3 linked regions of the Pleurocapsa sp. PCC 7327 genome follow. The protein of the gene in region 1 interacts with the protein of each later gene in a pairwise test. Links are inferred from orthologs where the notes say so. Each region holds a gene or a part of one and is shown in the gene's direction. Other genes may lie near its edges.

Region 1 (4,500 bases):
CGATACCAACAAGCGACAAGTTTACAAGGGCGACGAGCGCATTCGTTTGACTGGAATGGAGTTTAGCCTGTTAGAGTTATTGGTCAGCCGTTCTGGAGAACCTTTCTCGCGCTCGGAGATCTTACAGGAGGTGTGGGGCTATACCCCCGAACGCCACGTCGATACCCGCGTCGTTGACGTTCACATCTCCCGCTTGAGGGCAAAGTTAGAAGATGACCCTAGCAACCCAGAATTAATCCTCACCGCACGGGGAACGGGATATTTATTTCAACGAATTCTAGAACCCGGAGAAGAGTAAATTGGTCATTTGTCCTTTGTCATTCGTCCTTTGTAGACTGAACTAATGACCAATGACTAATGACTCATGACGAATGACTAAATCCGACGATCCCAATCGAGTGGTGCGGCTGCTTCCTCTATTTGTTGGCATTTTGGGAGGAATATTGCTGCTCCTTAATCGTTTGACAACCGCTCAGTTGACAGAATCTCAAGCTCGTTCCGATGCGCTAGGCACGATCCTTAGTGCTATATTGATTCTAGTCGGTTTGCTTTGGCAGCAAATCCAGCCGCGATCGCCCGATGCAGTTACTCTGATTGGCAAAGAGGGAATGGAGTTGGCTTCGGAGTTGCCCGATGCGGTTAAAACCGAACTGGCTTGGGCATCGCACCTCTTATTAACCAATACTGTAACAAAATCCTTAGTCGTTTACTACCAAGGAAAAGTTCTCCTGCGGCGGGGAATATTGACAGATAATCCCCATGTAAAACCCGGTCAAATCGTTCGGCGGGTGTTGGAGACTCACAAACCAATTTATTTGGTCGATCTGAAACTTTTTCCAGGACGCATAGAATTTGATTATCTGCCAGAAAATACCCAAGGGCTGATCTGCCAACCGATGGGCGACGGAGGCGTTCTCATTTTAGGGGCTAATGTACCCCGCAGCTATACCAAGCAAGACGAAAATTGGATTGAGGGAATTGCGGACAAATTGGGAGAAACCCTCAGTCGCTATAGCCATGAAATTGTCGCTTGCGAAAAATAAACGGGATTCAATCCAAAAGTTCGATCCTCCTTGCGATCGCGTTAAACTATTTGGAAATAGCGCGGCTAAATTTTAAAATTTTAATGAACTTGGTAAAAATACGTAGACAAGATCCTGGTGAAATGTTATCAAAGTACTGTTAGGGGTTAATTGGTCAGTGGGACTGATAGAGAGCGTTTATACAGAAGAAGATTAATTCGATTCTTAAAAATCGCTATATAAATAAGCTCTCAGTCCCTCTTATTTTTTTATTTTAAAATTTCAGTACCAGCAGAAAAACAAGCTAAAAAGTAAAATATACTATCTTTAGAAACAACTTGAAGCTGTTCATGGAAGAGCGGCAAATAGAACAAAATCGCAATTACATATCGCAGAATTTACCACTAAAAACTTCTCTGTCCAACCATCAGGGAAGCCATTGGCAACCCCAACAACTGAGCGAACCATCTTTCTATTATTTTGCCTATGGATCTTGTATGTGTCCGGTGGATTTAAAGCGATCGCTCGGCGAAAACACTCATCACTACGTCATCGGAACTGGAGTTGTTAAAGGCTATCGTCTCGGATTTTATCGCCGCTCTCTACGTCGTAACTGCGGTGCTTTAGATATCGTTCCCGATCCTAGTTCTTACGTCGAGGGGGTATTGTATAATTTACCTTGGCGATTGAGCGATCTTCTCGACGAACGAGAAGAAATTCCCTGCAACGGATACCGCCATGAATTCGTCAATGTATACCATGGTAGACAAATTTATCGCAACGTTCGGACTTATGTCGTCGTCGATAAACTAGAAGAAGAATTAGCACCTAACGACTGGTATTTGAATGTAGTCATTCGCGGTGCGGTGACTTGCGGACTCTCAGAAGAATACCGCTGGAAATTGTTCCATCACATGTACCAGCTACAACAAAAGTCAAAATCGATCGAGTTAAAATAACAAAGAACAAAAAACGCTATGTGATAACTTGTCCGAGCAACAGCAACCCCAATTATCGCCGACAACTGCGATCGCAACCGATGACGCTCTCAGAGCGACTACAGAAGTATGGTTTGAATACGCCGTTCGCGCTCAACCTCATCATACAGACTACGGCGGAGTGGTCTGGCACGGTTCTTACCTTACCTGGATGGAAGAAGCGCGAGTCGAATGCTTGCGCTCCATGGGCATAGATTTTGCCGATTTGGTAAGGTTAGGTTGCGACCTACCCGTAGTCGAAATGTCCGTTCGCTATCATCGAGCCATGCGGTTAGGAGAAGCGGCTATCGTCAAAACTCGCATGACCGAGATAGCAGGAGTCAGAATTAATTGGGACTATAAAATTCAGATGCCACAAGAAGAAGAATTGTATTTGACAGGGAGAGTTACCCTAGTTGCGATCGATCGCGAGAAAGGCAAAATCATGCGCCAGCTACCTCCAGCCGTAAAGGATGTCTTGATGAGGCTGATTCAATAGTAGAAATTAAAGCTTGCAGATATAGCCATGTCAAACCAATTTTCCGACTACAAAAATTTACTTGCCGAGCTGATAAATCGCTATCGCGATCGCATCGATTTTTTAGCCATTCGCATAGAACAAGCAGAAGGAACGAATATCTTATTGCGAGGAGACAAGGTAGAAACCCTTAGCGAAGGCATTTCGATTGGCGGCCAGGTGAGAGCAGCTTATAAAGGCGGTTGGGGGTTCGCTACCTTTAACCAATTATCTACCCTAACCGATCGCGTCGAAGAAGCCATTGCCGCTGCCAAAATGGTAGGAGAAGAAGAGACGATTCTCGCCCCAGTCGAACCCGCGCAAGTCGTTTGCCAACTGCCACTAACCGGAACCGATCCGCGTCACGTGCCGCTAGAGCAGAAAAAAGCCCTCTGCGATCGCTACAATGAGCTTCTTCGCGCCTATAGCGATCGCGTCGCTACCACCTCTGTCCGCTACGGCGATACCACCCAGCGCGTTATTCTTGCCACTTCTGAGGGAACCTTAATCGAGCAATCCTGGGCAGACATGGAAATGCGCTTTTCCGCTACCGCTAGAGATGGAGAAATCGTGCAGACGGGGCGAGAAACAACGGGTTCTCGCAAGGCTTACGAAGATTTAACCCAGCTAGACGAACAGGTGCGGGGTGCCGCTCAACGGGCGGTAAATGCGCTTTCCTTGCCATCAGTCAAAGGCAATACTTACACCGTTGTCATCGATCCCATTCTCGCAGGTTTATTCGTTCACGAGGCATTCGGACATCTCTCGGAAGCGGATATGCTCTACGAAAATCCCGACTTGTTAGAAGTCATGAGTATAGGGAAACGGTTCGGTCCCAAAGAGCTACAAATCTTTGACGGCGCTGCCCCCCAAGGACACCGAGGCAGTTATTTCTACGACGATGAAGGAACCCCCGCAAAAACCACTCAATTGATTAAAGATGGCGTATTAGTCGGGCGGTTGCATTCCCGCGAAACGGCAGGTAAGTTGGGCGAACAGGCGACGGGAAATGCTCGTTGTCTCAATTATCACTATCCCCCAATCGTTCGCATGACCAACACCTGGATCGAGCGAGGTACGACACCTGTAAAAGAGTTATTTGCAGGAATTCAAGAAGGAGTATACGCTCGCAATTGGTTGGGTGGCATGACCAATGGAGAAATGTTTACCTTTAGTGCAGGAGAAGCGTGGATGATTCGCGATGGCAAAATTGCCGAACCCGTGCGCGATGTGACGCTATCGGGAAATGTATTTAAAACCCTGGCAAATATCGAAGCGATCGGCGATGATTTCTACTGGGATGAATCGGGCGGTTGCGGTAAGGGCGGACAAAACGGTTTGCCCGTCGGTTGCGGCGGTCCGAGTTTGCGAATTCGCAATGTCGTCGTGGGAGGCGAAGCAATGTAACATTAATCGGCAATCGCAGTATTATTGGACGACTTTGCGAGTCGTTAAATAGTTAAGATGAACGATATCTTCGCAAAATTGACAGTAGCCACTGCTCTATGTACTCCGAGTTTTACGGCGATCGCGGCTCAACCGACCCAAGCAGCTACCGTCTTTTGGGATTTGGAGTTTTTTGACTCTCCTAGTGGCGAGCAAATCGGAACTGGAGGGTTTAGTTATGACGATTCAGAACCTTTTGAAGGTACTATTCCTAGTCCCGTTCCCTACATCCCTGAATTTCCCGACATTACGATTCGCAAAAGCGATAACTGGTATGCTTTGGAAAGTTTTTCAGCAACTATAGCGGGTGTCACCTGGAATTTAAGTAACGGACGTTGGACTGCAAACATTGCTGGTCAAGTAGACGAGTTTTTTCCATACGCTGCACTTTTTGCCTGGCAACCTCCTGAGACAGATACTTTTCCAGGAAGCGGTGGCGGACTTCGTGCTATTGATACTTATCCCAGATACATTTTATCAGTCATTAGCGATCGCCAATCGGGTGAAGAATAAAAGTAAAAAAAATGACAAATGACAA
Region 2 (4,237 bases), 410 kb from region 1 along the record:
TTTATATTGAGTAATTGCTCGAATATTTATATCTAATTTAAAAAAAAATAAGACCGATCGGCTTCCTACTAAAAGGAGAGTTTTCGCTCAAGCTAAAGGCATAATTTTTTAGTTATCACTCATCCATTGCCAGTTATCAACAATGAGAAAAAAATGGTTGAGCGATCGCGCCTCAGTTTAACCGATCGGAAGGAGTAGGCTGGCGATCGCTCATAGCAATCCTAAATCATCAAATTTTCTGCTCTTTTGACAAAAACTTACCCAAACTTAAAATGAAGAATAGTAAAATTTCAGATTCTTATTTTTCTATCTCTTTCTGGTCTTTGTTTTCTGGCAGATCGACAAATACTCGCTCTCCAGGGGTCAATCCATCTAGGATTTGGGTTTTGTCATTGAGGACGAGTCCGATGGTTACGGGTTTGAACTTGGGTTTTTGGTTGTCGTCGGGAACCATTACTCCGGTTTGACCTTCTTGGGTGACGATCGCAACCGTGGGAACCACCAAAGCGTTGCTAAGTTGTCTGCCCACAAAATCGACATCGACGTTCATCTTAGAGCGCAGCGTCTCTTGACCGGTGAGGATGCGAACGGTAACTTCAAACGAAGTCACGTTTTGCTCGACCACAGCTTCTGGAGCGATTTTAACAACCTGTCCTTGAAAAACCTTATCGGGATAGGCATCGGCAACGATTCTTGCCGGTTGTCCTAATTGCAATTGACCGATATCGACTTCCGGGACTTTAGCAACAACTTCTAGCCCGCTTGCCAGTGCTAGAATAGACGCTGAGGTAGCAGAGGCAGTAGCGGAAGCAGAAGTCGTCGGCGTGACAAAAGCGCCAACCGTTGCGTATTTCTGGGTAACTACCCCATCAAAAGGCGCTCTAATAACCGTGTCTTGATATTGAATTTTAATCCGTTCGAGTTCTGCCCTGGCTGCTTCTGCGGCAGCTTGGAGTTGGGCAAGTTCTGCTTCTGCAGTTTTTTGGCGCTGTTGTAATTGAACTTGGGCTTCGGCAACAGCTGCTTTTAAGCGATCTATTTCGGGAAAGCTAGTCGTTTTAGCTTGCTCAAAACGCTGTTGCGCCTCCATCCCAGTTGCTAGAGCCGTCCGAAAATCATTCAACACTGCGTCGTATTCATCTTGAGTCACCGCTCCTTCCTTGAGTAAGGCTTCATTGCGCTGAATGCGAGCTTGTGCCAATTGAAATCGCGCTTCGGCAGCCTGGAGTTGCGCTTGTGCTTGTTTGATGTCTTTGGGAAGTTTTGCTTGAGCTTGTTTGAGGCTGGCTTGAGCCTGAGCCAAACGGTTTTTAGCTTGGGCAATTTCTCCTGGAATTCTAACCTGCGCTTCCTTAAACTGGGCAAGGGCTTGTCTGAATTTTGCTTGAGCTTCGTATCCCTGTGCCTGAATTTCCAAATTTTCCATCACGGCTAGGATTTGCCCTCTTTTGACTCGCATGCCTTGATCGACTCGCAACTCTACCAATCGACCGGGATTTTTTGGGCTGATATTAACGCTCGTAATCGGCTCGACGGTTCCGCTGGCTTCTATTTCCGCTGCCAAGGTTTCTCTTGTGGTAGGGACAGTCAGTTTGTCGAGCAACTGCTCGGATGAAGGGGTTTCAACCATCCGATAAGTCATCAAACCGACAACTAGGATACCGCCTGTCATGACTCCCAGTATCCAAAGAAGCGGATTTTTTAATTTACTTTGCAGGGGAAATTCCATGGGATGAAGGATAAAACGATTTACTTGGCACCCTAAATTGTGCTTTGTAAGTTTATACTAACCTTTCTCTATAGCCGAGCGGGAGTAATGGTTGTTTATGGTAGCCGATAATGTGCTAGATTCAGGTTTATGTTTGCTTCACTTTGAGACAATGGGGCAAGAAAAAGATTAAATTTAGATAGTGTCGATCGGGAAGCGGGAATCCCGCTCCGCTTTCGACTCGGTTCTCAGTAATACGAGGTTTTTAGCGGTTAAGGAAACAGCAATGAATCAAGAAGTTTTTGAAAAGGTCAAAAAAATTGTTGCCGAACAACTAGAAGTCAATCCCGATGATGTCAAGCCCGAATCTAGCTTTGCTAACGACTTGGGTGCAGACTCTCTAGATACCGTCGAATTGGTGATGGCGCTAGAAGAAGAATTTAATATTGAAATTCCCGACGAGGTAGCCGAACAGATCGATACTGTCGCTAAAGCAGTAGAGCATATCAGCCAGAAGATAGAGGCTGCTGCTTAAATTTTATTGTTATAGACTTTGGCATCGCCAAATCATTACATTAATTACTTTCCGTATTATCTGCATTCCGGGCAAAATCAAGCCTTTATCAATCGTAGGATCGTGGCAAATATGCAACTCAAACGTGTCGTCGTAACGGGGCTAGGTGCGATTACCCCGATTGGAAATAACCTCACTGAATACTGGGAAGGGTTGTTAAGCGGGCGTAACGGAATTGCTCCTATTACCCGATTTGACGCTTCGCAGCATGCCTGTCGCATTGCCGCCGAAGTCAAAGGTTTTGACCCTCACGACTACCTCGATCGCAAAGACGCTAAGCGGATGGATCGCTTCTCCCAGTTGGGCGTGGCTGCTAGCTTGCAGGCACTTGCCGATGCCAAACTGACGATCGACGATTTGAATGCAGACCAAGTGGGGGTAATTATCGGAACTGGTGTTGGCGGGCTGAAAGTCCTCGAAGATCAGCAAGAAGTCTTGCTCGCACGCGGTCCGAGTCGCATTAGTCCCTTTATGATTCCCATGATGATCGCCAATATGGCAGCGGGACTGACTGCGATTCATACGGGGGCAAAAGGTCCCAATACCTGTACGGTGACGGCTTGTGCGGCTGGATCGAACGCGATCGGCGATGCCTTTCGTTTAATTCAGCGAGGATACGCAAAAGCGATGATTTGCGGCGGAACGGAAGCAGCAGTAACGCCGTTATCGATGGCAGGCTTTGCCTCGATGAAAGCGCTGTCCACCCGCAATGAAGACCCAGCCCGTGCGTCCCGACCTTTCGATCGCGATCGCGACGGCTTTGTCATGGGAGAAGGGGCAGGAATCTTGCTCCTAGAAGAATTGGAACAAGCCCTAGAACGCGATGCCAAAATTTATGCAGAAATCGTCGGCTACGGCATGACCTGCGATGCCTATCACATGACCGCGCCGTCGGGTCAGGGGGCAACGCAGGCGATCGAACTCGCCCTCAAAGATGGAGGGCTGCAACCAGAGGCAATTCACTATATCAACGCTCACGGAACGAGTACGCCTGCCAACGATCCGACAGAAACTAAGGCAATTAAGAAAGCCCTGGGAGAACAGGCATATAAAGTAGCGATTAGTTCCACTAAATCTATGACGGGACACCTGCTGGGAGGATCTGGTGGGATTGAAGCCGTAGCAACGGTAATGGCGATCGCCTGCGACCGCATTCCGCCTACGATCAATCTAGAAAACCCCGACCCCGAATGCGATTTGGATTACGTGCCCGGTCAAAGTCGCGCCCAAACAGTAGAAGCTGCCCTCTCCAATTCCTTTGGCTTTGGCGGCCACAACGTTACGCTAGCTTTCAAAAAATATCATTGAACCTAGCTTTTAGAATTTTTTAAAAATTCGCCATGGTTATTGCCCGTCGTCCCCGAAAATGGGATGATGGGTATGAGCCTTGGGGCAACCTAGAGCCATCAAGCTTTTACTCACACCAATTGTTGTTTTATTCGTCGTTTACGCTAAGAAAATTATGGTTGTTGCCACCCAGTCACTCGAAGAACGGTGCATTAATTCTATCCGCTTTTTAGCAATTGACGCCGTAGAAAAAGCTAAGTCCGGTCACCCAGGGCTGCCGATGGGAGCTGCTCCAATGGCTTTCGTCCTCTGGGATCGCTTTATGCGGTACAACCCCAAAAACCCCAAGTGGTTTAATCGCGATCGCTTTGTCCTCTCCGCCGGACACGGCTGCATGTTACAGTATGCCTTGCTTTACCTGACGGGCTACGACAGCGTTACCCTCGACGAAATCAAGAATTTCCGCCAGTGGGGTTCTAAAACTCCCGGTCACCCAGAAAATCATATCACGCCAGGGGTAGAAGTCACTACGGGTCCCTTGGGACAGGGAATCGCTAACGCCGTCGGTCTGGCGATAGCCGAAGCCCACTTGGCGGCTAAATTTAACAAGCCCGATTGCAAGCTGGTAGACCACTACACCTACGTTATCCTCGGCGATGGCTGCAACA
Region 3 (4,868 bases), 160 kb from region 1 along the record:
CAACGGACAGGAAGCCATCTCGACCGGAATTATCAGAGCTTTGCGCCGCGATCGAGATTATGTTTGCAGTACCTACCGCGATCACGTCCACGCGCTTAGTTGCGGAGTTCCGGCCAGAGAGGTCATGGCTGAGTTGTTTGGCAAAGAAACTGGCTGTAGCAAAGGTCGCGGCGGCTCGATGCACCTGTTCTCTGCCCAACACCGACTCTTAGGCGGCTATGCGTTTGTCGCCGAAGGCATTCCCGTGGCGACGGGCGCTGCCTTTCAATCGAAGTATAGACGAGAAGTGATGGGAGATGAGAGTGCCGATCTCGTCACTGTCTGTTTCTTTGGCGATGGGGCAAGCAATAACGGTCAGTTTTTTGAATGTTTGAATATGGCTGCCCTTTGGAAACTCCCGATTATCTACGTTGTCGAGAATAATAAATGGGCAATTGGGATGGCGCACGATCGCGCCACCTCTCAACCGGAAATTTATAAGAAAGCTAGCGTCTTCCAAATGCCGGGAGTAGAAGTCGATGGAATGGACGTTTTGGCAGTTCGCAGCGTCGCTCAAGAAGCCATTGCCCGCGCCCGCGCCGGCGAAGGACCCACTCTAATCGAGGCGTTGACCTATCGCTTTCGAGGTCACTCCCTTGCCGATCCCGACGAATTGCGATCGCAGGACGAAAAACAATTTTGGGGAGCACGCGATCCGATTAAAAAATTTGCCGCCTATCTGTTCGAGCACAACTTAGCCGAGCATGAAGAACTCAAGGAGATCGAGCGTCGCGTTCAAGCAATCATAGACGATGCCGTTCAATTCGCACAAGAAAGCCCAGAACCCGATCCCAGCGAACTTTACCGCTATGTCTTCGCTGAGGACGAATAGAATGACAAGGAAAGAATAACGGGGCAAGACAAAAATTTATAGCATTGTTGCAGGGGTGCAAGGCTTTGCACCCCTACTTATCATTGGCGATGACTTGGTAGAAGGTTGGGATTTCCGTAAAGCCTGAAAGAGGGAGAAAATGATACCATAATTATTGATTCTCCGTCATCGGTCAATTCTCGCGAATGACCAAAACAATTCTCAATTCACAATTCGCAATTGACTATTCACCCATCAAGAGGGTATATGTCCCCACGGAAATCAAAGATTCAGTGGTCGAGAGCGGTGACGAGCAGCTCGCCGATTGTAATTGTGAATTGCTACTTGCCAATTGCTAATTGGTCTGACATCCCGATAAGAAACTGCCATGCTATTAAAAAGTTTATTAGGCGACCCCAACGCACGTAAGATCAAAAAACTTCAGCCGCTGGTTACTGACATTAACCTTCTCGAAGAAGACATTAAAAAGCTTTCTGACGAAGAACTCAAGCAGAAAACGGCAGAGTTTAAGCAAAAACTAGAAAAAGCCAGAAGCGATCGCGAACTAGAAGACATCTTAGACGAGATCCTCCCCGAAGCCTTTGCCGTAGTTCGAGAAGCTGCCGTTCGCGTTTTGGGAATGCGTCACTTCGACGTGCAATTACTTGGGGGTATCGTCCTGCATCAAGGGCAAATTGCCGAGATGAAAACCGGGGAAGGGAAAACCCTAGTAGCAACCCTTCCTGCCTATCTCAACGGCTTGACGGGGAAGGGCGTACACATCGTTACGGTTAACGACTACCTCGCTCGCCGCGATGCTGAATGGATGGGACAAGTCCATCGTTTTCTGGGGCTGAGCGTAGGCTTGATCCAAGCGGGAATGAATCCAGAAGAGAAAAAGAGAAACTACGCCTGCGATATTACCTACACCACCAACAGCGAACTAGGCTTTGACTACCTGCGAGACAATATGGCGCCGTCAATGTCAGAAGTGGTGCAGCGTCCCTTCAACTACTGCATCATCGACGAAGTAGACTCGATTCTCATCGACGAAGCCCGAACGCCATTGATTATCTCCGGACAGATAGAACGCCCGACGGAAAAATATCTCAAGGCGGCAGAAATCGCCCAACAACTGGTCAAACAAGTCGATGAAAGTCAACCGGGCGATTACGAAGTCGATGAAAAAGCCCGCAATATTCTCATGACTGATGAGGGTTTTGAAAAAGCCGAGCAACTATTGGGAGTTCAAGACTTATACGATCAAAATAACCCCTGGGCGCATTACATTTTCAACGCCATTAAGGCCAAAGAACTCTTTATCAAAGACGTAAACTATATCGTCCGCAATGGAGAAGTAGTCATTGTGGATGAATTCACCGGACGGGTATTGCCAGGGCGACGTTGGAGCGACGGCTTGCACCAGGCGATCGAAGCTAAAGAAAGGGTAGAGATTCAACCGGAAACTCAAACCCTGGCAACCATTACCTATCAGAACTTCTTCCTGCTCTATCCCAAACTGTCGGGGATGACAGGTACTGCCAAGACCGAAGAAACCGAATTGGAAAAGGTCTATAATCTACAGGTGACGGTTATTCCGACTAACCGACCTTCTAGACGCTACGATATGCCAGATGTGGTCTACAAAAACGAGCGGGGCAAGTGGATAGCCGTAGCAGAAGAATGTGAAGAAATGCACAAAATAGGTCGTCCGGTGTTGGTGGGAACGACCAGCGTCGAAAAATCAGAATTGCTCTCTCGCTTACTCCAAGAAAAGAAAATTCCTCACAACCTGCTCAATGCTCGCCCTGAAAACGTGGAACGGGAATCGGAAATTGTAGCACAAGCTGGACGCAAAGGCGCTGTCACCATCGCTACCAACATGGCAGGTCGAGGTACCGATATTATCTTGGGCGGTAACGCAGACTACATGGCGCGATTGAAGATCCGAGAATATTTAATGCCCAAGATTGTCCGACCGGAAGACGACGATGCCCTGGGGGTTAGCGTTCCCGGAGTCGGCGGGCGCAACCGCCCTCAAGGCTTTGCTCCCGGCAAGAAAGTCAAAACTTGGAAGGCATCGCCTCAAATTTTTCCCACCGAGCTATCTAAAGATACCCAAAAGCTGCTCAAAGATGTGGTGAAGTTTGCAGTAGACCAATACGGAGAGCAGAGTTTAACGGAACTGGAAGCTGAAGAAAAAGTAGCGATCGCGGCAGAAAACGCTCCCGTCGACGATCCCGTCATTCAAAAACTGCGGGAAGCGTACAAACTCATTCGCCGAGAATACGAAGAGTATACCAGTAGAGAACATGACGAAGTCGTAGAACTGGGAGGACTGCACGTAATCGGAACCGAACGCCACGAATCTCGCCGCATCGACAACCAATTAAGAGGTCGGGCGGCGCGACAAGGCGACCCCGGTTCGACGCGGTTCTTCCTGAGTTTGGAAGACAACTTGCTGAGGATCTTTGGCGGCGATCGCGTTGCCGGTTTGATGACCGCCTTGCGAGTCGAAGAAGACATGCCCATCGAATCCAAGATGCTCACCGGATCGCTGGAAGGGGCGCAGAAAAAAGTAGAAACCTACTACTACGACATCCGCAAACAGGTATTCGAGTACGACGAGGTAATGAACAATCAGCGTCGGGCAATTTACGCCGAACGTCGTCGAGTGTTGGAAGGACTGGATCTCAAAGAACAGGTTCTCCAGTACGCCGAGAAGACGATGGACGAGATCGTCGATGCTTACGTCAATCCCGAACTTCCTCCCGAAGAATGGGACTTAGAAGGTCTGGTAAATAAAGCCAAGGAGTTTGTCTATCTTTTGGAAGATGTCGAGGTTTCCGATATTGCTGACATGAGCGTCAGCGAGATCAAAAACTTCCTGCACGAAGAAGTTCGCAAAGCCTACGATATCAAGGAAGACCAAGTAGATAAAGTTCGTCCGGGACTGATGCGCGAAGCGGAGCGTTTCTTTATCTTGCAGCAAATCGATACCCTCTGGCGCGAACATTTACAAGCAATGGACGCCTTGCGCGAGTCGATCGGATTGCGTGGGTACGGACAAAAAGACCCCCTAATCGAGTACAAACAGGAAGGCTATGAGATGTTCCTAGAGATGATGATCGATATTCGCCGGAACGTCGTCTATTCTCTGTTCCAATTCCAGCCGCAAGGTCAGCCGCAAACGGTATAATTTCTGTCAGGGCGTACTTGCCGTACGCCCTTACTGCTGTGACTCTGAATTGAGCATATTCATCGCAATTTCTAGACTGACTTTCATGCGGTTGAGAGAAGCTGCAAGAATGCCAATTTCATCGTCGGCTGGATGTTTAAACTCTCCAGATAAATCGCCGGTACTGACTCTTTGAGCCACTTGAGACATTTTTTTGAGAGGATCGGTCACTGTCTTTTTCAGGAAGAGGTTAATTAGGACAATCGTTAGTAGCAGGAATGCACTAAGAATGCCGATGACTGAAAACTGTAACCGTCGCGCTGCCTGAAAGACTATACTAGCAGGAACTGAAATCATTTGCGCTCCTACAATTTCGTTTAATTTCCAGCCATAACCATTCTTATCGCCGTAGGTAGTAATTTGACTTGGAGGAGCTAGTTCTGGCGCACTGTGACACCGCAAACAACTCTCCTGAGAAACAGCGAGAGGACGAGCGATATAAAAGATATCGCCACCGGGAAGGGAACGAAAACCAGTCTTTTCTTTTAAAGTGGGTTGAGTGCGAAAAGTTTCCACAATTTGAGTTTCAAATTCGTCGGCTTTATCTCTTAAATTTGTAGGATTTAACGTCGCCTCTTTATAGAAAAAATCTTGATATTCTTTACGAGTTCTTAGGCGTTCAAAAACTTCGCGAGCCGAATAAGCAGGAACGGTTTGAGGCAAAAATTCGGCTTCGGTTTCTAGTCTAGGAGCTAATTCTGGATTTACCTGAGTACTGGTGTAGTGCCTGACTGAACTCATCGTTTCTATTAATAAAAAAGCTTTGTCAGTAACAATTTG

The links.
Region 2: the proteins of PLE7327_RS16025 (region 1) and acpP interact in binary tests that used the Escherichia coli proteins (3 or more experiments, as listed by UniProt). The link is inferred for Pleurocapsa sp. PCC 7327 from one-to-one orthologs.
Region 3: the proteins of PLE7327_RS16025 (region 1) and secA interact in binary tests that used the Escherichia coli proteins (3 or more experiments, as listed by UniProt). The link is inferred for Pleurocapsa sp. PCC 7327 from one-to-one orthologs.

The regions. Positions count from the first base shown.
Region 1 is NC_019689.1:3,581,958-3,586,457, forward strand. What follows is about bases 782-3,753. They hold PLE7327_RS16025 (thioesterase family protein), read left to right. Parts: upstream 782-2,009; coding sequence 2,010-2,498; downstream 2,499-3,753. Other genes in these bases: PLE7327_RS16015 (cofactor assembly of complex C subunit B), read left to right, coding at 782-1,043; PLE7327_RS16020 (gamma-glutamylcyclotransferase), read left to right, coding at 1,373-1,981; PLE7327_RS16030 (TldD/PmbA family protein), read left to right, coding at 2,526-3,753. Also shown: response regulator transcription factor RpaB, read left to right, coding at 1-298; more of PLE7327_RS16015, read left to right, coding at 372-781; more of PLE7327_RS16030, read left to right, coding at 3,754-3,923; PLE7327_RS16035 (hypothetical protein), read left to right, coding at 3,981-4,475.
Region 2 is NC_019689.1:3,175,644-3,179,880, forward strand. What follows is about bases 910-3,618. They hold acpP (acyl carrier protein), read left to right. Parts: upstream 910-1,994; coding sequence 1,995-2,243; downstream 2,244-3,618. Other genes in these bases: PLE7327_RS14255 (efflux RND transporter periplasmic adaptor subunit), read right to left, coding at 910-1,729; fabF (beta-ketoacyl-ACP synthase II), read left to right, coding at 2,346-3,590. Outside these bases: more of PLE7327_RS14255, read right to left, coding at 299-909; tkt (transketolase), read left to right, coding at 3,745-4,237. UniProt on the Escherichia coli protein: Carrier of the growing fatty acid chain in fatty acid biosynthesis.
Region 3 is NC_019689.1:3,426,458-3,431,325, forward strand. Bases 910-4,249 are described here. They hold secA (preprotein translocase subunit SecA), read left to right. Parts: upstream 910-1,238; coding sequence 1,239-4,049; downstream 4,050-4,249. Other genes in these bases: PLE7327_RS15300 (DUF3365 domain-containing protein), read right to left, coding at 4,080-4,249. Also shown: pdhA (pyruvate dehydrogenase (acetyl-transferring) E1 component subunit alpha), read left to right, coding at 1-871; more of PLE7327_RS15300, read right to left, coding at 4,250-4,868. UniProt on the Escherichia coli protein: Required for protein export, interacts with the SecYEG preprotein conducting channel.